3 regions of the Cupriavidus sp. 86D6 genome follow, and region 3 is predicted to be linked to each of the others. Evidence: predicted binding sites of a transcription regulator. Region 3 holds the regulator's gene; each other region holds the start of a gene.
The links. Region 3 encodes FNR, which switches genes on or off when oxygen is low (the NO sensors DNR and NnrR bind a similar motif). Its sites were predicted from a motif close to TTGATNNNNATCAA; they were not measured.

Region 1 (8,716 bases), on a different contig from region 3:
TGGCGGCCGCCGCCGTGATGGCCGCGCGCGGCGGGTTCCGCGCTACCGAGGAAATTGCCGAAGCACTGGGTCGTACTCCGCACCCCGTGATGGTGTTGTTGCAGCGTGATGTCATCAGCGGCGATGCACGCCCCGACATCGACGCATTTGCAACGGCGCTGATTTCCCAGCCGACAACCGATCCCGGTACCTCTCCGCGCCCTGCATGGCTGTCGCCAAACGAAGCCTAGCGCGCATGCCACCGCGGGAGGGCCGACAGTAATGAGCAAACTGCTGCCTTCCCGTCGCCGACGGGCTGATTTGTGCCACATCAAGGGCCATATGCAAGAGTCTTCTAGATTGACGCATGCAGGGCCATCGTTCGATGGCCCTGCATGACCGAGACAGGAGAATGGAATGAAAACTGACATGGAACTCAAGCAGCTTATCGATGAGGAGCTCGACTGGGATCCCCGCGTAGCTGCCGCCGGTATCGGTGTCGAAGTGCACCAGGGAATCGTGACCCTCTCCGGCCACGTTGGTACGTACGCGGAAAAGATTGCCGCGGAATCCGCCGCCGAGCGCATAAGCGGTGTCAAAGGTGTCGTGGTCAAACTTGAGGTGACGCCGAAGTCAACGCTGGGCGACGAAGCTGTCGCGCTGGCCGCACGTAATGCGTTGCAATGGTATGTGCATGTGCCTGCCGAGAATCTGCACGTGGAAATCGAAAAGGGCTGGATTACGCTCCGTGGCACCGTCCAATGGGGCTTTCAACGCCGTGCGGCGGAAAACGCGGTCAGCCATATCCGCGGCGTGGTTGGTGTATCGAACCTGATCCGTGTCGTGCCGAAGATCGTGCCCGAGGCAATCGAAGGAAAGATCGAATCCGCGCTTCGGCGTCATGCGGAACGTGAAGCCCATCACATCTCCATCAACGCAAACGCCGGCGTCGTCACGCTAGAAGGAACCGTCGACTCGCTGGCCGAGCGCCGAGCCGCTGCCGGCGCCGCATGGTCCGCACCAGGCGTTTCCGATGTCGTCAACAATCTCCGCATACGATAGCCGACATCCAACATGCCTTACGTCAATACCCCCTCGAAGACCGAATGCGTGCGTGTGCCCGCCTATTCTGGTTTGAGTCCTGTCTTGGCGCGCCCTCGTTTCCCGCTTCCGATGGATTGATTCCATTGGATCCGATGCTGCGTCGGCGATACTTTGACCATCAGGATCAGCCGCCACAGCCGGTGGCTCAAGCACGCACGCAGCCTTTGGGGAAACGTCAAGGCATTCAAGACAGCCTGCATCGCCGTGCGCGCGTCCTGGCTCGGCCAGTGCGACATACTGATGCGGATTCGCGGATTGGCAAGCGCCATCTCCGAGCCACAGCAGACGGAACACCCTGCAGGGCCGCCGCGGGCTACAGCCCGGTCATGATTCGATCAATATCGATACCACACGGGATTCTCCGCCAGTGACACCAGTCACGCCACCAGCGTGGCTGGTGCAAGAACTGGTCTGGCGCGGTCCAGATCGATCGCTCTTATTTGCAGCAGAAAAACTTGCAGCATAAAACCGACGGTTATCGCGAGGCTTCCCCTAGCGCCTCGCCGGGAGCAGTCTCATGCGTGCGCGGCGCCTCCCTGACCAGAAGCACCGGCACGGCGGAGGATCGCGCCAATGATTCGGCTACGCTCCCTAGAAATACGCGCCTCAGTCCGTGACGCCCGTGGGTGCCCACCACCACTACGTCGGCGTGCGATGCGTTGATCTGCTCCAAAATCTGCCCGGCGACATCACCCAGACAGATGATGTTATCGATCAATGTCGTCGTGCACTTTACGCCGGCCTGTTCGGCCGCGCCTGCAGCGTCGCGCAAGAGATTCTTACCGTACTCCAGCAGTTCCGGAATGATATCCGCCCGGATTCCGTAACCGCTGTCGTACTGCAAGAACGAGTAGTCAATTACGTGCACGACTTCTAGTTGCGCACGGCATGCCGCCGCGAGCCCGATCGCCTCAGTCAGCGCACGCATGGCGCAGGCGCCGCCGTCAACGGCGACAGAACATGGTGATACATCGACCGTCTCCCAATCCATTCGCCCGGGCATGATGGCCAGTGCTTTGCGTAACGACCTGTCAGTTTCGATTCTGGTATAGCAGGTCGACCTGTAGTTGATTTGTGTCAACCCACGTTCGACCTACGATCAGCCCACGCTCAAGCGCGCGCCACACGCGATTTCACCTGTTCGATAAGTTCGAACACCATCATCCCCGCCGGCATGGCTAGGACGAAACCGGCGGCCTTCGGATATCCCGCTCCCAACGCCACCAATGCGGGCCCAGGGCAGAAGCCCGCCAGCCCCCAGCCGATGCCGAAGGCGGCACTGCCAAGGATCAGGCGCCATGTGATCGACGTGCTGGAGGGCCACTGCATCGGTAATCCGAACCACGAACGTGCACGGCGCCGGGCGATCAGAAATCCGAGTGCGGCCAGCGAGATCGCACCGACCATGACAAAAGCGAGCGAAGGGTCCCACACGCCGGCAAGGTCCAGGAAGCCCAGGACCTTGGCAGGGTTCGCCATGCCCGACACCATCAGGCCGAGCCCAAATACCAGCCCAGCTACCCACGCAGTGATCGTGCCCATCTCAGGCTCCCAGCAAATGACGTTGTACGAAGACGGTCAGGAAGCCGGCTGCCATGAAGGTAAGCGTGCCGGAAATCGACCGTACCGAACCGCGCGAGATTCCGCACACGCCGTGCCCACTGGTACATCCGCTTGCGTATCGCGTGCCGATGCCCACGAGCAAGCCGGCCACCAGTACTTGGGTCCAGCCAGCCTCGATGCTGGCAACGGCAGGATGACCCGCCAGGCGGCCCAGCACCGGTGCGGCGAGCAGCCCCGCAAGGAAGGCAATGCGCCACGCCATGTCGCGGCGAGGCATGCCCAGCAATCCGCCCAGGATGCCGCTGATGCCGGCAATGCGGCCGTTGAAAAGAATCAGCACGGCCGCCGCCAAGCCGATAAGAAGCCCGCCCGCGAGCGACAGCGATGGGGTGAAGTGATCAAGATCCAGCATCATGGGTTTTCCTATTCGATATTTACTCCTGAACCGCGGACATCGGGAGGTGCGAGAGGTTCCGACAGGCGCAATCGGCTCGTGTCGACGACGGCCGGCGCGGGCCGCCAAGAATCTGTGGCAACGTCGAATTGTCGCTGCCCGATGCGCCCGGCAGGACCACGAACCGGCTTTACTGTCTGGCATCAGACATGCCATGTTATCAGCCGCGCGCGGCTTCACCTTTCACCAGAATGACAGGGCACGGCGCATGAGCGATGACACGGCCCGCCACGGAACCGACGATGGCATCGAAGAACGCACCCCGGCCGTGAGTACCCATCACAATCGCCGACGCATCGACGGATCGTGCAAATTCGACGATGCGTTCTGGCGCGAATCCAGTGAGCGCGTGCTGCTCGAACGATACGCCGCCGAGGTTCAGGATCTCGGCGGCCGAGCGCAATGTCCGGCTGCTTTCATCCGCGTGCCATTCTGCCAGGTCGGTCGCGCTGATGTATGACTTCACCTCGCCCGACACGTCCGGCATGCAATGAATCAGATGGACGATCAATGGTCCCTTCAGCAATTTTCCGGCGGCCACAAATTGCGCCGCCGCATCGCTGTACGTTGACCCATCAGCGGCAAGTACGATGGATTGCATTACAGACTCCTTGAATCGAGGACGGCAACACACTTGTTCGGCGCACAGCACTGAAAAGGACACTAACGCGACACGGTGATTCTAAAACCGGTGTACCCGCCCTTGTTTTGACAAGGTAAGCGATCTATCCTCCATCGATTTGGGCTGGATCAAGGAAAAGGTCTTTGTCCTTCGCAGAGTACGGGGAACGGCGTGATTGTTATCATCGCATTATCGGCATGTTCGAGCGGGTGCACCCGAGACCTATTTCAAGGGACAACAGGGTCGTCTTTCATCCTAACCAACGAATGCCGGCGAAGGATGCCTTGTTTGTCAAAGGACAGTACCAGGCTGTACTTGGCGCTCCAAGCGGCTTCCCTGCGCCGCATCGGGACATAACCCTGATGGTTGTGGTCAAGCTGATAAGTCAGGATGCGGCCATCTTCCCACACCGCGCTCGGCTCGGCCAATTTCATGTACACGTCCTCCCGGGTTGTGACGCCGTCCTGCAGGAATGTCAGAAGGTGTGGATCGCCTGGAGGATAGCTCGCGCAAGCGGTGAGGATCGCCAATAGGATGACAATGGCACGGCGACGGGCCCAGATAGTTTTCATCGTCAATCATCTCTTCGCAAGACGCTCGGCTTGGCTCGCTTGTGGTTTACCGCAACTCTCGCAACGTTCAAGATCCCGCTGTCTTGCAGTTACATGCCAAATCGAAAATGCCCGCTGTGCAGCAAGATGCTGTGGGCGCCGGTCATCTCGAACAGTCCGCGGGCCATCGTCTCGATGGCACCCTTGTGCTTCTGATAGGCCACGAACAGGTCTTCTGGCTGACATGATCGCGCACCGAAATGGTCCTCCAGAGCTTCGGCCGTAATGCCGTAGCACGCCGGCGCACCATCGACGTGCGCCTGGCACTGAAGGCTTGGGCCTGCGGAGCAGTAGGTGGGCAACATGACTGAAAACTCGATTGTGCTCATGATGTGTTCGGTGAAATGTCGCCGTACCCTGAGATGTCACCTTCCCTAGACTAGGCGTTGGCGGGATCGGTGATTTGATTCACCGCAAGGGCGGAAGCATCGCACCACGCCGCGCGTGGGTTGCGCGCCGCCTGTCCGGTAGTGGGCGACATCGAAGCCGTAACTGGCGCCGTTGGTGACAGCTCGCCCTGGCCCCTTATCGTTGCATGACAAATCGCCTTGCGCTGTATCAACTGCCACCGCCCATGCGGACATAAAGTAAAGTCCAACGCGGCAACGCAATCACAAAGCGGATTCGATCATGAGCTTCCTTGGCAGTCCCCGCTCCTGGGTCAACGTCATGATCCTCGCTGCCTTCACCGCATCGGCCGGAACGGCCGGCGCCCAAGCGTCTGCGTCTGCAAGCACGCCCAAGACCGCCCTGCAGCAGGGCGCCACCAGCATTCCGTACCTGTCGGGCGGCATCGGCGCCGACGATGTGGCCCGCATGCGCGCGCTCGCGCCGCAGTTCAACGTGCACCTGCGGTTCCAGGATCGGTCGGATGGCGCGTCGCTTGCGGACGTCAAGGTGCTGCTGCTCAATGCGCGACACGAACGCGTCCTGCGCGTGGTGAGCGAGGGGCCGCTGTTGTATATGCGGGTGCCGCCCGGCCAATACTATCTGGCGGCGGTGTACCAGGGCATCATCCAGGAACACGCGCTGATCGTTGGCCGCAAACCAGTAGATCTGACCATCTCGTTCACAATGAATAGCGAGGAAGGCACTTGGCAGTACTGCAAGCGCCAGGCCAACCTGTGCGAAGGCATCACCCCGTAAGTGCGTGGCACGTCGAGGGCGGATGACGAGGCGAACACATGCGGGCGCGGAATCGGCGGCAGCCTCGCTCTGCGGAACATGAACCGGCCGCCTTCAGACAAGCAAGCCGTCGGCTTCGGTGAAGAGATTAGTGGCGTCGGCTGCCCGCCAAGGTCGAAATGGCACCGATGGCGGCAGACAGCAAGGCCACCGTGCCGATGCACCGCCATGGGTGCTCATGCACGTAAGCGTCGGTGGCCTTTGTGAACTCGCGTGTACGCTGGCGCGCGCCTTCGCGCAGCATGCCCATGCGTTGACGGAAGTCTTCCACGCGTCTTTTCATATCGGCATGGGCCGCGGCCGAGCGGCCAGATGCTTCGCTGGCCACCTCGCGCAATAACGCTTGCGCATCGGCAACCAGAACGTTGAGATCATTGATCAGGGCATCGCGGTAGGCGGGAAGCGTGGCGTGCACATCGTCGTTCATCTTGCGTCTCCTTTGGGTCATGCATGGTTCGTTTGGCAATGCACGAAGCGTAGGTGGCAAGGGCGACCGAGAGTTGGGATAGATCAAGGAACATGTGGTGTCATGGATCGCGCCCGCGGTACTAGACGATGAAATCAGACATGTAACCGCAGAAGCTGGTCAGCGATGCACTGGAATGAGACCCGCCATCCTCGCGCGCCCGATCGGCGAGTCTCCGACGCCGGGTCCCCCGCCTACATGTTGGAAAGCTCGGATAGGCCAGGGCGAGGCAAGTCACGTGGCATCGTCGATGCGCCCCCCAATTGATCGTTATCAAACAGCTATGGGTTTTAGCGCACTAACGATTTGACAGTGGCTATCTTCACTAGGCAAAAGACGAGACACAAACAGTTGCCGCTGCCACCGGAGACATGCCATGTTGAGTGCCCATGAAATCGCCGCGTTGATGGTGCTGGGATCGCTGGGGTCGTGCCGCGATATCGATCCGCGCGATCTGGCCGCGCTTGCCACCCGCCGCTTGGTCGATATGGCCGACGCACCGACCGCGTCTCCCTCGGCGCACCTTACCCCGGCCGGGTATCAGGTCTTGGGTGCCATTCACCGCGCTTCGGGGGTGCGGTCGTTGCTGCGGATCGCGTAGCCATTGCGGCATCGGCGAATGCCGGCGCGAGTCAGGCAATCCTGACAGCCGTGCCAAGAAACCTGACGCGCCACACAGCGCCATTCCCACATTGCGCATCGTAATCAGGTGACGCGTTTGCCGGCATGCGCTGATATGTGCCAATACCCGGGCTGACCAATACTCCAGCCACACCCCGGCAACGCCGCGCGAATTCCATAAAGCAACAGGCCGCGCGTCCGTGCCCTCGGTGCCAACCGGCGGGAGATGGAAATGGACGATATGGACATCGCGCCAGCGGCAACCAACCGCGCGCCACAGACGCTGCGGGAAGGCTCGCACCTGGTCACGCCGCGACGCTGGTATCGCCATCATGGCATCTACATCGGCAACGGACAGGTGGTGCATTACGCGGGATTCAAGTCATTGCTGCGTCGAGGCCCCGTGGAATGCGCCACGCTCGAGGCCTTCGCCGACAGCCACGGTTTCGAGGTTGTCACTGTGCAGCAGCACGCCCGTTACAGCGGAGCTGATGTGGTCCGTCGCGCCACTTCGCGACTGGGCGAGGACACCTATCACCTGCTACGCAACAACTGCGAGCATTTCTGCAACTGGTGCGTACATGGCGCGTCCACCAGCTCGCAGGTTGAACGATTGGCACACGAGCCGCTTCGCGCCCTACTCGCTGCCGTGTGCCTACTGCATGCGTGGATGAGGGCGCGCGTGTACACCGGGCGCGGCGGCAACTTTCTTTCTAACCGTCATGGAGAGCAAACATCATGAACACCGTAAGCTACAACTATCGGGGCTTTCATGTCACCCTGCGTCCCGACCCGTGCACCCCGAGGTTCGCATCCTTTCGCGAGACGACGATATGGGCGTGTGCTTTACCCCGCGCTGGGGCCCATTGGCGCCGGTGGCCTCCGAAACCAAGCAGTGGCTGCAAGGCTACGCGGCCGGCCTGATCGACTGCGAACTCGCCGGAGGCTTCGGCATCCTGCTCCAGCGCGACGCTCAGCTAAGGCAAGAGCGCGGCGATTGTGTGGCGGCAGCCGGAGGCGGCCCGTGGTCTGACGCGGCTTCGACGCTCTTGCGCGGCCGGCTCGCACAGCTTCCCGCGCTCAGCGCGCCGATCAATCCTTGACCGAGCAGGTCAGCGAAAGCTGAATTGGAGCGGGGGCAACCGAGTTCATCGACTCTCATTCATTACTGCCTACGCTGCCGAACGGATCTGGATACGCTTCTGCGGCGTGGCTTCCTTCTTGGGCCGCACCGGCCGCAGAACACCGTCGGCGTAGGTGGCGTCAACTTTCGATTCGTCGATCGGCGTCCAACGTGAAGGCTCGGCGCATGGCGCCGCTGTAGCGCTCGTGGCGGATCACACGTTCGCCATCGCCGCTGCTCGGTCGTGCGCTCGACCCTGGCAGCAATCATGACCGTGCCGCGATCGACGTTGATATGGATGTCCTCGTGTTTCACACCGGGCAAGTCGGCGGTTATCGTGTAGCTGCCGTCTGAATCGGTCACATCGACCTTGAACACCATGCCGGCGTCGGCGGCGCCGAGGAACGCGCGCAGCATGCCCTGCATCATGTCGCTGCTCGGTTCGATGGAAAGCGGATCGTAATGTCTGAGGCTGGTCATCGTAGATTCCTTCATTCAACTGCCGGCAACTCCGGCTGTCCTTAGCATGGCAGTCCATGGCGACCGGCCCTTGCGTCGCGTCAAGCGCTGGGGCGCCAGTTTTTCAGATCAGCGTTTGATGAGACAACACGACCCGTCGTCTCGGCGAGGAATGTTTGGGGTCAGCCGCAGCAGAGTGCGGCGAGCACAATAAGTTATCTATAAAGCATACGCACGCCGATTAAGTGCGGTTATGTGGGCGGATGGGCGCCCGCATCCCTTGCGCCAGTCGCGCAGGCGTTACGCATCTTCTATATTTTGATTAGCAGACCACTGCCGCCTTAGGAAAAGAGGAAAATACGCCTTTCGGCATTAAGCATCCCTTAAGAGTGGCCCGACATGACCCAAGACACGCCCCTTCGCAGCGATGCGACGCACCTGTCCGCCCAGATCTCGGGCAACGAGGCGTGTTTGGCAGCCATCGTGCGGACTTCCATGGAGGCGATCATCTCGATCAACGAACAGCAGC
Region 2 (5,328 bases), on a different contig from region 3:
CGCCCATCGCGACGCCAACATCAGCGGCGGCCAGGGCAGGCGCATCGTTGACACCGTCTCCCACCATAATGACCAGCCCATCCTGCCGGGCGGCCCGAATCCGCTCGAGTTTCTGGGTCGGCGATTGTGTCGCATAGACCTCCTCAATACCTAGCATTGCCCCCAGGGCTTCCGCCAGATCCTGCCGGTCCCCTGTCAGCATGGCCTGTCGCGCAAATCCCTCGCGCCGCAAAAGCCGCAATGCACGAGGGGTCTCAGCCCGTATAGCATCCGCCAGTGCCAGGATGCCAACCAGTTGACCATCGACGGCCACGAACACCGCCGACATGCCGCCCATGCGGATACGCTGGTCTATCGCGCCGGCCCAGAGCGGCAGACTGGCATCACCGACCACATAGGCGCTGGAACCCATCCTGACCAAACGACCGTCGACAATCCCCTCGACACCTGCGCCCGCCTGCTCTTTCACACCCGCTGGCGTGGCAAGCGCCATGCCACGCTCGCGCGCGGTCGTCATCAGCGCATCGGAGATAACATGCGACGATCCCTGACCTAGCGATGCAGCAAGGCCGAGCAGCGTCTCGGTCGACTCGCCCGGCGCGCTAGCCATCTCGGCAAGCCGCGCCGCGCCGCGGGTAAGTGTGCCGGTCTTGTCGAAGAACAGGATGCTGGCGCGCGCCAGGCGTTCCATCGCGCCGCCGCCCTTCACCAGTACACCGTGGCTTGCGCAACGCGACAATCCGGACACCACGGCAACCGGTACACCCAGAATCAGCGGACACGGCGTGGCCACGACCAGTACCGCCAGCACGCGCAAGGCGTCTCCGCTCCATAGCCAACTGGCACCCGCGACGGCCAGCGCCACAACGTTAAGAACAAGGCATAACGATCGGCCAGGCGCGTCAGCGGGCTGCGTTCGGCCTGTGCCGCCGCGACCATACGCAGAATTCCGGCAAACATACTCTCCGACGCCGTGGCACGCGCAACCATTTCCAGCACGGACCCGGCGTTCAGCACACCGCTGCAAACGGCTTCCCCAGCAGCCCGCCGCTGGATTGTGGCCACTCCCGTCAGGGCAGATTCATCAAGATCGCCAGCGCAGGCCAACACACCGTCGACGGGCAGCACCTCGCCATGCCGCACCAGAAGCCGATCGCCTGGGCGAACCTCATTCACGCCCACGGACACCCAGTTGCCTTGTTCCTGTCGGATAGCCTGGCGAGGAGCATGCCGGAGCAATGCGGTCATCTCGCGTTGCGCGTAGTCTTCCAGCGCACGGCCACTGGCCAGCATCAGCGAGATAACGGCCGCCACGAGGAATTCGCCGAGGCTCAGCGCAACGACCACCGACGCCAGGGCCAGCAGCCACACCGGTTTCCTTGCGAAACACGGCCTTGGCGCTCGTGACGGCGAGCGCGATGACGTTGGGCAACGTCCCGAGCAGCCAGACGCCGTCGGCGATCCCCGAGCCACGCCCGCGCGACAAATCCACCCGCAAGCGTGACGGCCGAAAACACTGTTCCGGCGCTATTGACCATTCTGGCACCCGACATCCTGATCGTGCCCCCAGTACATGACAGCTCGCGCCTTCCTCAGCGCACACCATGCCTGGCTCACGCGCTAACAGCGACGGCCGGACGTTTTCCCTCTTCAAGATACATGGTGCGTGCCAACGTGCCAACGATTGTGTCTGCCATCCGCATCATGAGATTTACGCTACGAATCATTCGCATTTCGTCTTACACCTTCGCTGGACTTGCGGATCAACTGGACTGGCCTCCGTGCACATAATCTGAAATAGATCATGCGCTGGCTGCGCGCCGCCAGCCGGCCGTCCGCGAGGGCTGCGCACGGCGTGCTAGTGTGACAACAAGACCGGCGTCGTCATCGTGCGCAGCAGGGTCCGAGTGGCGCCGCCAAGCACGACTTCACGCATTCTCGCGTGACCATACGCGCCCATTACAAGCAGATCCGCATCCGAATCCGCAAGGCGGGACAGCAGCAGTTCGCCTGGCTCGGCATCGTTGTCCAGCATCGACTCCGAAAGGGTTGCATGAATGCCATGATCATGCAGCCACGCGACGGCATACTGGCCTGGCGAGCACCACGGATCTTCCCAACGATCCGGCGCCACGCATTGGACGATCTCGACGGAAGTGGCGCGCGCAAGAATCGGCAGGGCGTCGCGAATGGCACGCGCCGCCTCGCCCCTGCCATTCCACGCCACCACCACCCGCTGCCCTATCGTTGGGAACGACCCCGTGTGCGGCACCACCAGGACTGGACGTCCGCAGCGCAGGATGATCTCGTCGACCGCCTGGTGATCGCCAGACGCCATCCGGTCGGTGGGATCGGTCTGTCCCAATACGATCAAGTCGGCCAGCCGAGACGCCACAAGAACGGCCGACTGACTGCCCGACTCCGATTCACGCCATTCCGTCGTAATACCTACTCCGGAAGTCGCGCCCTCAAACGCAGTCCTTGCCGCCCTGCACGCCTGATCGTGCCAGGTGTTGAAAGACGCGAGATAGCGATCGCCATCTATCAAGCCCCGAATGTCATTGGGATCTGGCCGGGCGGTAGCGAACAAGCCAATGAGCCGTGCCCCATTGGCCAGAGCCAGTTGCGTGGAAAGGTGCACACGTTGATGCAGGTGTCGGCTGCCATCCAGGTGTACGAGGATCGTGGCGAAGTCCATGACGAAACACTCCTTCCAGGCTCCAGGCCTGCTGCCCGCACTGTATATGCCGGCAACCGCCACCACTTGCGATACGTCAAGCCAACACGTTCAGTGCCCGCAAAGCCTCACACGACGAGGCCTTGCATCCGAGGGCAGCGGGCCATTGATCTTTGTCAACGGGACGGGATGTACACCACCTAGCATGACATCGCCTTTCCCAATTTTTCAGGAGACGATGAAATGGCCGAAACAGAGAGCAAATTGCCTGTCACAAAGGACCAACAGGAAATGATGCAGTCCTGGATGCCGCGCGCGTGGCACCCCTTGGAAGGCCTGCGTCGCGAGGTTGATCGTCTGTTCCAGACCTTCGATCGAGACTTCAAGCTGACCTCGTTCCCCCGGCTGACGCAGGGCCTCGCATCCGCCATGCCCGACATGGGGTTGATGTTCTTGGCAGGTCCCGCCGTCGATTTCGTAGAAACCGACAAGGGCTACGAAATCACGATGGAATTGCCGGGACTTGATGAGAGGAGCATTGAAGTGAATTTGTCAAACGGAGGGCTCGTCGTCAAAGGCGAGAAGCGTGTCGAGAAGGAGGAAAAGAACAAAGACTATTTCCTCCATGAGCGCCACTACGGCTCGTTCGAGCGCGCATTCCGCGTGCCCGAGGGCGTCGACGTCGAGCAAATTGACGCAGCGTTCAAGAACGGCGTATTGACAGTGACCCTGCCGAAGACGGCCGAAGCCCAGAAGCCGGAGAAGAAGATCGCAATCAAGTCCGTATAACGCTTCTTGTTCGGGGCGGTCGCAACTTCTGCCAACGACGCCCGCCTTTTGGTGACAGACAGTTGTTCTGCCCCAGCGCATCGCACGTCGTTCATGCTGACGGCGGCGAAAAGCGATTTGCCCATGCCGAATAACGGGGGATCCCATGATTAAGCATCAAGCTACCGCAGAATAAATTCGTCGCGAGATACTGCGCCGGCTGCAAGATAATGCCGATCTCGGGGAGACATGCTGGGGATGCCAGATCCCTCTTCCCAAACAGACAATGACGGCCGGACAAGCCTGCAACTGGATGATCGACGCCTTCCCCGGCGTCAATGCGCCCTGCCTTGCACTGGTCGAGGCCGTCACGCGCGAGGTAATGCGGGAGTACGATCTAGCGGGAATCAGTCCAAAATCGTTTCTATTTGCTTTCCAACGCCCCCTTGCATACGCGGGCAGGCGTGCATATAAAGGCCGCCAACTTCAGTGACATCGAGATCGATCACAGATATCGATTGCTGGTCGAGGCTGTCAGTGATTATGCGATTTCCATGCTCGACGCCAGCGGCAATGTGACGAGTTGAAACCTCGGCGCCCAGAGAATCAAGGGGTTCACCTCCGACGAGATCATCGGCCGACATTTCTCGGTCTTCTGCACGAAGGAAGACCTGGGGGCCGGAAAACCGGTGCATTTGCTGTGCACAGCGGCAACCACGGGACGCGCACAGGACAAGGGCTGGCGCGTTTGAAAGGATGGCAGCCAGTCTTGGGCCGACGTTACCATCACCGCCGTGCGCAAACACGATGGGACACTTCTGGGCTACGCCAAGATCACGCAGGACCTCACTGCCCGGCACAGGCTATCGGAGTTGGAAGGCTCCGCGTCCACCTCGGCATTGGTGCAGCAGGCCAGGGAGAACGAGCAAAAGCGAATCGCGGGAGAACTGCATGACGACCTGGGTCAGCAAATCGTTGCCATGCAAATGACGGTCTCGCTCCTTAAGAAGCCCTAACAAAATGATCTTGCAGGGCTGTTAACTTCAGGTGATCTTTGTTAACCTTTGCGTTGTTTAGTCAGCGCAAAGGACATGGCAAAACCAATACTCGACGACGAACTGTGGGCACTCATCCAGCCACTGCTACCGCCTCCGAAAGCTCGGCGAGCTCGTTACCCCGGGCGCAAACCGCTGGACGACCGAGCCGTGCTCACGGGCATCCTTTTCGTCCTTCAGTCCGGCATTCCCTGGGAGATGCTGCCCCAGGAAATGGGATGTGGCTCCCGGCATGAGTTGCTGGCGACGTCTGCACGCATGGCAGAAAGCCGGCGTTTGGGACCGTTTGCACGAGGTACTCCTGGCCAAGCTGCGCGCAGCGGACCGCCTCGATTGGTCGCGTGCCGTCGTCGATTCCTCTTCCATCCGTGCTGTGGGGTCGGGTCAAAAACAGGACCCAACCCCACGGATCGCGCGCGACCAGGTTCAAAGCACCACCTCCTGACGGACGCGCAAGGCATTCCACTGTCACTGATACTGACTGGCGAGAACCGCAACGACATCACCCAACTGCTACCGCTGATCGAAGCGATTCCTCCGATCCGTGGCAAACGTGGCCGGCCCCTGTCAAAGCCCAGCATCGTCCAGGGTGATCGGGGATATGACCACGACAAGTACCGCAAACCTCTGCACGCCGCTGGCATTGCTACTGAGATAGCCCGTCGCGGCGAGCCGCACGGCAGTGGGCTTGACAAGACCCGCTGGGTCGTTGAACGAACCATCGCCTGGCTCCACAACTTCAAGCGATTGCGTGTGCGCTTCGAACGCCTCGCAATCATCCACGAAGCCTTTCTGAAAATGACCTGTTGCATCATCTGCTGGCGCCAC
Region 3 (8,716 bases):
ACGATTGGCGTGGTGCTCTATATCGCCTCGATGTGGATCGCCGGTGTGATGGAAGGCCTGATGTGGCGCGCCACGCAGCCGGACGGCACGCTGACCTACGCGTTCGTGGAAGCGGTCAAGGCCAAGTATCCGTTCTACCTGATCCGACTGGCCGGTGGCCTGTGCTTCCTGGGTGGCATGTTCATCATGGCCTACAACGTGTTCCGCACCATCGCCGGCAAGCCGGCCGTGGACGCGCCGATTCCGGCCAGCCTGCCGGCTTCCGCCCACTGACCAGAGCCGAGGACGCAAACAATGTCTCAGAATCAAGGATTTTTCAGGCACGAGACGCTGGAAAAGAACGTCGGCTGGCTGATCATCGCGACAATCATCGTGGTCAGCATTGCCGGTCTGGTGCAGATCGTGCCGCTGTTTTTCCAGCACTCCACCACCCAGCCCGATCCGGGCATCACGCCGTATTCGCCGTTGCGGCTGATGGGGCGTGACATCTATATCCGTGAAGGCTGCGTGGGGTGCCATTCGCAGCAGGTGCGCACGCTCCAGGCCGAAACCGAGCGTTATGGCCATTTCTCCACGGCGGGGGAGTCGGTGTATGACCACCCGTTCCTGTGGGGTTCGAAGCGTACGGGCCCCGACCTGGCCCGCGTGGGCGGCCGGTATTCCGACGACTGGCAGCGCATTCACCTGCGCAATCCGCGCGACGTGGTGCCCGAATCGGTGATGCCGTCGTATCCGTGGCTCGAAAAGACGCCGCTGCCGACCGATTCGGTCCAGGCCCGCATGCGTGCGCTGCAGCGTCTGGGCGTGCCCTATACCGATGCCGACATCGCTGGCGCACCGGAAGAGCTGGTGGGCAAGACCGAAGAGGACGCCATGGTCGCGTACCTGCAGGGTCTGGGCCTGAACCGTCGCAATGTCCGTCTGGATACGGCCCCCGCGCCCGCCGCGGCAGCGCCCGCGGCCGAGACGGCCGCACCCGCCAAGGAGTAACGCCATGGTGATCGTGACTTCCATTGCCACCGTCCTGTCGATGCTGACGTTCCTGGCCATCTGCTGGTGGGCGTGGTCGGCGGGCCGCAAGGCTGCCAACGAGGAATCGGCGATGCTGCCGTTTGCCTTGCCGGACGAACATAACAATCCAAGCCGGAACTAGTAACCATGAGCGATTTCATTTCCGATTTCTGGGGCTACTACATCACGGCCATCGCGCTCATTGGTATTGTCTGGTGCGTATGGCTGCTGTTTTCGCAACGGAAGATGCCGAAGGGCATCAGTACCACCGACGACACCGGTCACGTCTGGGACGGCGACCTGCGCGAACTGAACCATCCGCTGCCGCGCTGGTGGATGTGGATGTTCCTGCTGGCCTGCGTCTTCAGCGTGGCATACCTGGTGCTCTATCCGGGCCTGGGCACCTACGCCGGCGTGCTGAAGTTCTCGACGCAGGGCGAACTTGCCGCGCATCGGGAAGCGGCCGAGAAGATGCAGCACGAGATCTACGCCAAGTACCTGAAGATGGATGTCAAGCAGGTGGCCGCGGACCCCGATGCGCGCGAAATCGGCCAGCGCCTGTTTCTGAACTACTGCGCCCAGTGCCATGGCTCGGACGCGCGCGGCAGCCGCGGCTTCCCGAACCTGACCGACAACGACTGGCTGTATGGCGGTGATCCCGACACGATCCAGCAAACGATCGCGAAGGGCCGCAACGGCGTGATGCCGCCGTTTGCCGGCACGATCGATGCCAAGCTGGCCGGCGATACGGCGCAGTATGTGCGGTCGCTGTCGGGGCTGACCTACGACCCGATCCGGGCGTCGCGCGGCGAAAGCACGTTCAAGTCCACCTGCGCGGCCTGCCATGGCGCGAGCGGCAAGGGCAACCAGGCACTTGGCGCGCCCAACCTGTCCGACAACGTGTGGCTGTATGGCAGTTCGGAGGGCGTGATCGTCGAGGCCATCCTGAAGGGGCACAACGGCCATATGCCGGCTCATGAGGAAATCCTGACGCCCGAACGGATTCGCATGCTGACGGCATACGTCTGGGGCCTGTCGAACAGCAACGCGAACGCCGCATCCACAGGGCAATGACAAACCGTCCCCCGGGGTCCGGAGGCCACGCCATCCGGACCGGGGGCATGAGGGCTGAACAATGAGCGCGCCCCTGGAATCTCCCCCCACTACACGCGAATCAAGCGAGGCCGCCTGGCGGCCCGCACCGCCGCCAAAGCCGGCGGCCGACGCCACCGAAGAGGCCCTGTACGAAGTCCGGCGCAAAATCTACCCGCGCTCGGTCACGGGCGCTTTTTCGAGCTGGCGGGTCTGGCTGGTCATCCTCACGCAACTGGTCTACTACGGCACGCCGTGGCTGCAATGGAACGACCGGCAAGCCGTCCTGTTCGATCTCGGCGCCCGCAAGTTCTACATCTTCGGCCTTGTGCTGTGGCCGCAGGACGTGATCTACCTGGCGGTGCTGCTGGTCATCTCGGCGCTGGCACTGTTCCTGTTCACGGCCATCGCCGGACGGTTGTTCTGCGGGTACGCGTGCCCACAGACCGTCTATACCGAGATCTTCATGTGGATCGAGCGCCGGGTGGAGGGTGACCGCATCGCCCGCATCCGGCTGGACGGCGATCCGTGGAGCCTGCGCAAGATTCGTCTCAAGGCGACCAAGCACGCGCTGTGGATCCTGATCGCGCTGTGGACGGGCTTTACGTTCATCGGCTATTTCGCACCGATCCGCGAACTGGGCGGCGAGGTCCTGCACTGGACCCTCGGTCCGTGGCAGGCGTTCTGGATGCTGTTCTATGCGTTTGCCACGTGGGGCAACGCCGGGTTCATGCGCGAGCAGGTGTGCAAGTACATGTGCCCGTACGCGCGCTTCCAGAGCGTGATGGTGGACCGCGACACCTACGTCGTGACCTATGACGTGGGCCGTGGCGAACCGCGCGGCAGCCGGTCGCGCAAGGCGGACCACCACGCGGCTGGCCTGGGCGACTGCGTGAACTGCAGCATCTGCGTACAGGTGTGTCCGACCGGGATCGACATCCGCGACGGCCTGCAGTACGAGTGCATCGGCTGCGGCGCGTGCATCGACGCCTGCGACCAGGTCATGGACAAGATGGAGTATCCGCGCGGGTTGATCCGGTACACATCGGAAAACGCGATGCGCAAGAAGCTGTCGGCATCGGACGCCCGCAAGCGGCTGATGCGTCCGCGCACGATTGTCTACACGGCGATCTGGCTCGCCTTGACGGCAGGCTTCGTCACATCGCTGGCCATGCGCGCGCCGCTCAAGGTCGACATCATTCGCGATCGTGGCGCGCTCGGGCGCGAAGTGGAAGGGCGCTGGATCGAAAACGTGTACCGGCTGCAACTGATCAACGCCACCGAGGCGCCGATGAAGTTTCACGTGCAGGCGCAGAGCGACGCGTTGCAGGGCATGGTCGTGGAGTACGACCATGGCGCGGAATCGCTGTCGCCCACGTCGAACCGGCTGCTGCCGATCCGGATTCGTGTGCCGATCGACGATGCGAAGCAGGGTACGCACAAGATCGAGGTGACGGTCACCGCCGAGACCGAAACCGATCGGAAAGTGGATATCCGGCAAAGCACGAGTTTCATCGTGCCTCGCGATCTGTGATGCTGTCACGGATGGTGAGCCGGGACGAATGCCAATAGGAGAGCGCAATGACCCAACACCCCGCAAAGCCCTGGTACAGGGAGCCATGGCCCTGGATTTTGATGAGTGGTCCGCTGCTGGCGATGGTCGCTTGCGGTATCACGATCTGGCTGGCAAACACCCATGCCGATGTGCCGGTGAACGATGCCACGCGCCACGGACTAGTGGTCGAGAAGGCCGGTGCCGATCGCGCTGAACCCGCTGCGAGGCGCCCATGAGACTGCGCTGGCTGATGTGGGTGCTATGGCCGGCGTTTCTGATGGGCGGTGCGGCCACGGCGGTGGTGTTCTCGGTGGTGGATCCCGGAGACCTCAGCTTCTTCGGACAACCGGTAGAAGCTTCCCGGCAGGCGATCTACACCGTTGGCTTCCTGGTCGCGTGGTTGTTCTGCGCGTTGTCCAGCGGGCTCACGCTGTACACGATGCCGGTGAAGCTCAGCGACACCGATGAACTCGAATAGCAATGCAGAACAGGCGCTGCAAACAGAAAGGCCGCGCTGGATGGCTCCGGCGCGGCCTTTGTCGTGATGCGTGGCCCTGGCTTTCAGCAGGACCGGCTGTACACCTGCTTGATGCCTGCCATATCGACGAGCTTCACATGTCGCTGACGAATCTGGATCAGGCCTGCTTCGGCAAAGCGCGAGAACAGGCGGCTGACGGTCTCGAGTTTCAGGCCCAGGTAGCTGCCGATTTCCTCGCGGCTCATGCGCAGCACGAACTCGGTGGACGAATAACCGCGCGCCGACAGACGCTCGGACATGTTGACGAGAAACGCAGCCAAACGTTCTTCGGCGCGCATCGATCCGAGCGTGATCAGCATGACCTGGTCCTGCGAGATTTCCTTGCTCATCAGGCGCAGGAACTGGCCTTGCAGCGAGGGAAGGATGCTCGACAGCGATTGCAGGTCGTCGTAGCGTACGACGCAGACTTCGGCGTCTTCCAGCGCGGTGGCGTCGGAGGCGTGCTGCATCTCGCTGAGGCCATCGAGGCCGATGACTTCACCGGGCAGATGGAAGCCCGTGATCTGTGTGCGCCCGTCTTCCATCGTGACGTGCGTCTTCAGTGTGCCAAAGCGAATGGCGTAGACCGCATTGAGCGGTTCGCCCATCCGGTAAAGCGTTTCGCCCTTGTGAACACGCACGCGTTCCTGCACGAGCGTGTCCATCTTCGCCAGGTCTTGTTGCGACATGCCCACGGGCAGGCAAAGCTGGCCCATGGCACACGTTGAGCAACGGGGCGACATCTCGGTGACGGGAATGGAAGTCAACAATTGAAGTGCTCGTTATGAATGCGCTTGCAGCGAGGGCGCGATGCAGGCATTTTACAGCGTCATGTGACGCAGAAGCGAGGAACAGTTGCCTTTTGGTGTGCTTTTAAGCGTTTTTCTGATGGCATTGCTCGGTGGCATGCATTGCGCGGCCATGTGTGGAGGAATTGCTATTGCCGCGGAGCAGAAACAGCACCGCGATGTGGCAATTGTCATACACCGTACCGCTCGTCAGTGGTGGACTGCGCTGTGCATCATGCATGCAGGCCGCATCACGACATACATGCTGCTGGGTGCGGTGATGGGTGCTGTCGGTGCGACGGCGTGGCGGCAGGAGTATCTGCCATTGCAGCGATGGCTTTATGCCGGGGGCAGCATGATGCTGGTACTCACCGGTGTGTGGCTGTTGCGTGGACGCGTGATGCGTTCCGACTGGATCGAGCGGCTCGCCTCTCTGGCCGCCGTGCACGTGGTGCAGCGTGCGCGGGCCATGACCGCCCGACTGCCGGTGCGGCTACGTGGCGAGCGTCGCGCAACGCCGCTGTTGCGCCGATACGGTATGGGTCTGGCCTGGGGGCTGGTGCCTTGCGGAATGATCTATGGCGCATTGGCGCTGGCACTGCTGGCAGGCAACGCGGTGTCGGGCGCGCTGGTGATGGGCGCGTTCGGGCTCGGCACGCTGCCCAACCTGCTGGTGATCTCCGGGCTGTCGGGGTACCTGCGGCAACTCTCGCGCAAACCTGTGGTGCGGGTCGCGTCGGGGCTGCTGGTGATCGGCTTCGGCGTGCTCGGCGTGGCCCGGTCGATCTGGCTCCCGGACACGCTGGCCCAACACGGCTTTTGCGTGGTGTTCTGAATCGGCCACAAGGGCGGGTTGCGGGCGGGGCCGGGAATGCCATACAATCGACGGAACCACGGTATCGCGCCGCACCATTGCTCGGGGCGCCGCTGGGGCCGCATTCCTGATCTGGGGAGCGTGCCCAGGGTTTTTGGCCACTCCGGTGCGCCGAGAACGTCTCAACAGTCCATCCGGTTCAAAAGATCTGGTTAAAAGACCGGCTGCGGTTGGGAAATGGCGCCGGTCAGGGCAGGGTTGCCTGAGCCGATACCGTTTTGTTTCTTGCCGTCTTGGCCATCTGGTGGCCCTGGCGAATGTCCGCCCCGAAGGGAGAAGGCGCGACGCAAGAGGTCCGTTGACTGGTGAAACTGGCCAGCGCCGGACGATCTCCTGCCGGATCGACCCGGCATTTCGATGCAAAAGAACGAGGTGCGCACGGCTGCGCTGCATTAGGCAGGCGAGCTGGCTGCGCGATGAAATGGCGGCGGCTTCGGCCTCGCTGTATCTGCAATCTCCAGTGCTCCGGGATTCGTCCGGGGGCAGGTGCAAAGACAGGCTGCACGCAATCACATGAATACCCAAGAGGCGAAGATCGTCCTCGAGACCGCGCTGATCTGTGCGCAGGAGCCGCTGCGCGTTGGCGATCTGCGACGGTTGTTTGCCGACGACGTCGGTGCCGACACGATCCGAGTGCTGCTCGAGGAACTGCGGCAGGACTGGCAGCCGCGCGGGGTCGAACTCGTGGCGCTGGCCAGCGGCTGGCGCTTCCAGAGCCGCCCCGAGATGCGGGAATTTCTCGACCGGCTGAATCCGGAAAAGCCCCCCAAGTACTCGCGTGCGGTCATGGAGACCCTGGCGATCATCGCGTATCGCCAGCCTGTCACCCGTGGCGATATCGAGGAAATCCGGGGCGTGACGGTCAGCACGGACGTGATCAAGAAACTCGAGGATCGCAGCTGGATCGAAGTCATCGGCCATCGCGACGTGCCCGGTCGTCCCGCCTTGTACGCGACGACCAAGGCGTTCCTGGATGACCTTGGCCTGCGTTCGCTGGACGAACTGCCCCCGCTGGAGGATGCCCAGGCGCAGGCGCAAGCGGCGCTCCTGGAGCAGCAGGCCATCGATTTTGAAGAAATCGCCACGGCTAACCCGCCTGCCGGCGACGAGGAAGCGTTTGCCGAACCGGCAGCCGCGTTGACCGTCGAGGCCGCCGGGCCGGAGGTGGGCGCCGGGCCTGTCGAGGCGGGACAGCAACACGAAGCGGGGCCTGCCGCCCCCAGCGAGGAAGTCGCCGACGGCGATGCCTCCGAAGACGATATCAGCGCCGCCCGGATGCCTGAAGACGACGGGCAGGAAGACGCGCCGGTGGCTCATGCCAACGGCTTCCACATGGACACCGGGGCGCCCGAAGCGGCGCCCGCCGACCCTGCGGACCGGAATGGCGATATGCCGTTCTCGACCGAGGACGACGACGAGCGTGTGTCCAACTGAACAACATGCAACATCGATAGTGAATACTTTGTCTGATTCCGCTGAGCAAGACGTCCGCCAGCCGGACGTGCCGGGTGACACCGGCGCCCCCGATACGGGAAATGACGCCGACGGCGCGCCGCGCCGCAAGGGGCTCCGCCGCGGTTTGCGCAATCTGGTGGCTTCGCGCCGCCAGGCCGCGCAGGATCGGGACGCGGGTCGCGCCGATGGCGACGCGCCGGCACCGGCCGAGGGGGGCGAAACCGCCCAGCCCGCCGCGCCGCGTAGCCGTGGTCGCCGCAAGCCGGCGCCTGCCGCCGATGCCGGTGCGCCAGAGGCGCGGCAGGCAGACGGTGGCGAGGCACAGGCCCAGCCTGGTCAGCGCAAGCGCCGCCAGCAGCCGCAGCGCAAGGCCGCACTGGTCGACGGCGACAACAAGCCGGCGGCCGAACAGGCCGGCAAGCGCAATCGCAATGGCCAGCGCAAGAATCAGGGGGGTGCCGGCAAGCAGGGCGCCCGTGGCGAACAGCGTCAGGGCGACAAGTCGGCGAAGCCGGCCGGCAAGACCGGTGGCGCCAAGGCTGCCGCCGGTGCCGAGGACGTGTTCCGCTTCGTGATCTCCGAGCAGTTCGACGAGGAAGATACCGTCGTGCCGCGCACCAAGGCCAAGCCGGTGCGCGAACTGACGTCGGATGACGATGCGCCGAAGCTGCACAAGGTGCTGGCCGAAGGCGGCCTGGGCTCGCGCCGCGAGATGGAAGAGCTGATCCTGCAGGGCCGGGTGTCCGTCAACGGTCTGCCCGCGCATATCGGCCAGCGCATCCTGCCGGCCGACCAGGTCCGCGTGAACGGCAAGCTGATTCATCGCAAGGTAACGACCAAGCCGCCGCGTGTGCTGCTGTATCACAAGCCGTCCGGCGAGATCGTCAGCCAGTCGGACCCGGAAGGCCGTCCGACCGTATTCGACAGCCTGCCGCGCATCAAGAACGGCAAGTGGGTGGCGGTGGGCCGCCTGGACTTCAACACCGAAGGCCTGCTGATCTTTACCACGTCCGGCGATATCGCCAACCGCTTCATGCATCCGCGCTACGGCGTGGAGCGCGAATACGCGGTGCGGACGCTGGGCGAACTGGCGGAAGCCGATCGCCAGGCGCTGTTGCATGGCATTCAGCTCGACGACGGCGAGGCCAACTTCCTGCGCATCGCCGACGGCGGTGGCGAGGGTGTGAACCAGTGGTATCACGTGGCGCTGACCGAAGGCCGGAACCGCGAAGTGCGCCGGATGTTCGAAGCCGTCGGCCTGACCGTGTCGCGCCTGATCCGCACCCGCTACGGCCAGTTCCTGCTGCCGCGTGGTCTCAAGCGCGGCCGCTGGCAGGAGCTGGAAGCCACGGACGTGCGCAACCTGATGGCCAACATCGGCCTGAAGGCGCCGGCCAAGGCCGAGCAGGGCGGTGGCAAGGGTG

Region 1: AC3G88_RS26425 (universal stress protein) is a predicted target of FNR. The motif match lies at 2,151-2,164, and genes of this name have one in related genera.
Region 2: AC3G88_RS26375 (universal stress protein) is a predicted target of FNR. The motif match lies at 2,844-2,857, and genes of this name have one in related genera.

Annotation. Positions count from the first base shown of each region.
Region 1 covers NZ_JBYPSB010000019.1:6,683-15,398, forward strand. Annotated here, with positions in the region: gene AC3G88_RS26410 (flavodoxin family protein) at 1-230, shown strand, start outside; gene AC3G88_RS26415 (BON domain-containing protein) at 397-1,041, shown strand; gene AC3G88_RS26420 (hypothetical protein) at 1,104-1,352, opposite strand; gene AC3G88_RS26425 (universal stress protein) at 1,559-2,011, opposite strand; gene AC3G88_RS26430 (DUF6691 family protein) at 2,194-2,625, opposite strand; gene AC3G88_RS26435 (YeeE/YedE family protein) at 2,627-3,061, opposite strand; gene AC3G88_RS26440 (universal stress protein) at 3,261-3,701, opposite strand; gene AC3G88_RS26445 (hypothetical protein) at 3,950-4,294, opposite strand; gene AC3G88_RS26450 (DUF1488 family protein) at 4,384-4,662, opposite strand; gene AC3G88_RS26455 (hypothetical protein) at 4,964-5,479, shown strand; gene AC3G88_RS26460 (ElaB/YgaM/YqjD family protein) at 5,607-5,945, opposite strand; gene AC3G88_RS26465 (hypothetical protein) at 6,361-6,585, shown strand; gene AC3G88_RS26470 (lecithin retinol acyltransferase family protein) at 6,838-7,347, shown strand; gene AC3G88_RS26475 (hypothetical protein) at 7,400-7,708, shown strand; gene AC3G88_RS26480 (Hsp20 family protein) at 7,771-8,208, opposite strand; gene AC3G88_RS26485 (PAS domain-containing sensor histidine kinase) at 8,587-8,716, shown strand, end outside.
Region 2 covers NZ_JBYPSB010000019.1:130-5,457, forward strand. Annotated here, with positions in the region: gene AC3G88_RS26365 (HAD-IC family P-type ATPase) at 1-811, opposite strand, end outside; gene AC3G88_RS26370 (P-type ATPase actuator domain-containing protein) at 772-1,371, opposite strand; gene AC3G88_RS26375 (universal stress protein) at 1,859-2,698, opposite strand; gene AC3G88_RS26380 (Hsp20/alpha crystallin family protein) at 2,921-3,466, shown strand; gene AC3G88_RS26385 (hypothetical protein) at 3,853-4,089, opposite strand; gene AC3G88_RS26390 (histidine kinase) at 4,348-4,461, shown strand; gene AC3G88_RS26395 (IS5 family transposase) at 4,537-5,328, shown strand, end outside.
Region 3 covers NZ_JBYPSB010000001.1:998,406-1,007,121, forward strand. Annotated here, with positions in the region: gene ccoN (cytochrome-c oxidase, cbb3-type subunit I) at 1-273, shown strand, start outside; gene ccoO (cytochrome-c oxidase, cbb3-type subunit II) at 295-990, shown strand; gene AC3G88_RS04580 (cbb3-type cytochrome oxidase subunit 3) at 995-1,153, shown strand; gene ccoP (cytochrome-c oxidase, cbb3-type subunit III) at 1,159-2,085, shown strand; gene ccoG (cytochrome c oxidase accessory protein CcoG) at 2,147-3,637, shown strand; gene AC3G88_RS04595 (hypothetical protein) at 3,685-3,894, shown strand; gene AC3G88_RS04600 (hypothetical protein) at 3,891-4,136, shown strand; gene fnr (fumarate/nitrate reduction transcriptional regulator Fnr) at 4,220-4,945, opposite strand; gene AC3G88_RS04610 (sulfite exporter TauE/SafE family protein) at 5,031-5,798, shown strand; gene scpB (SMC-Scp complex subunit ScpB) at 6,351-7,271, shown strand; gene rluB (23S rRNA pseudouridine(2605) synthase RluB) at 7,300-8,716, shown strand, end outside.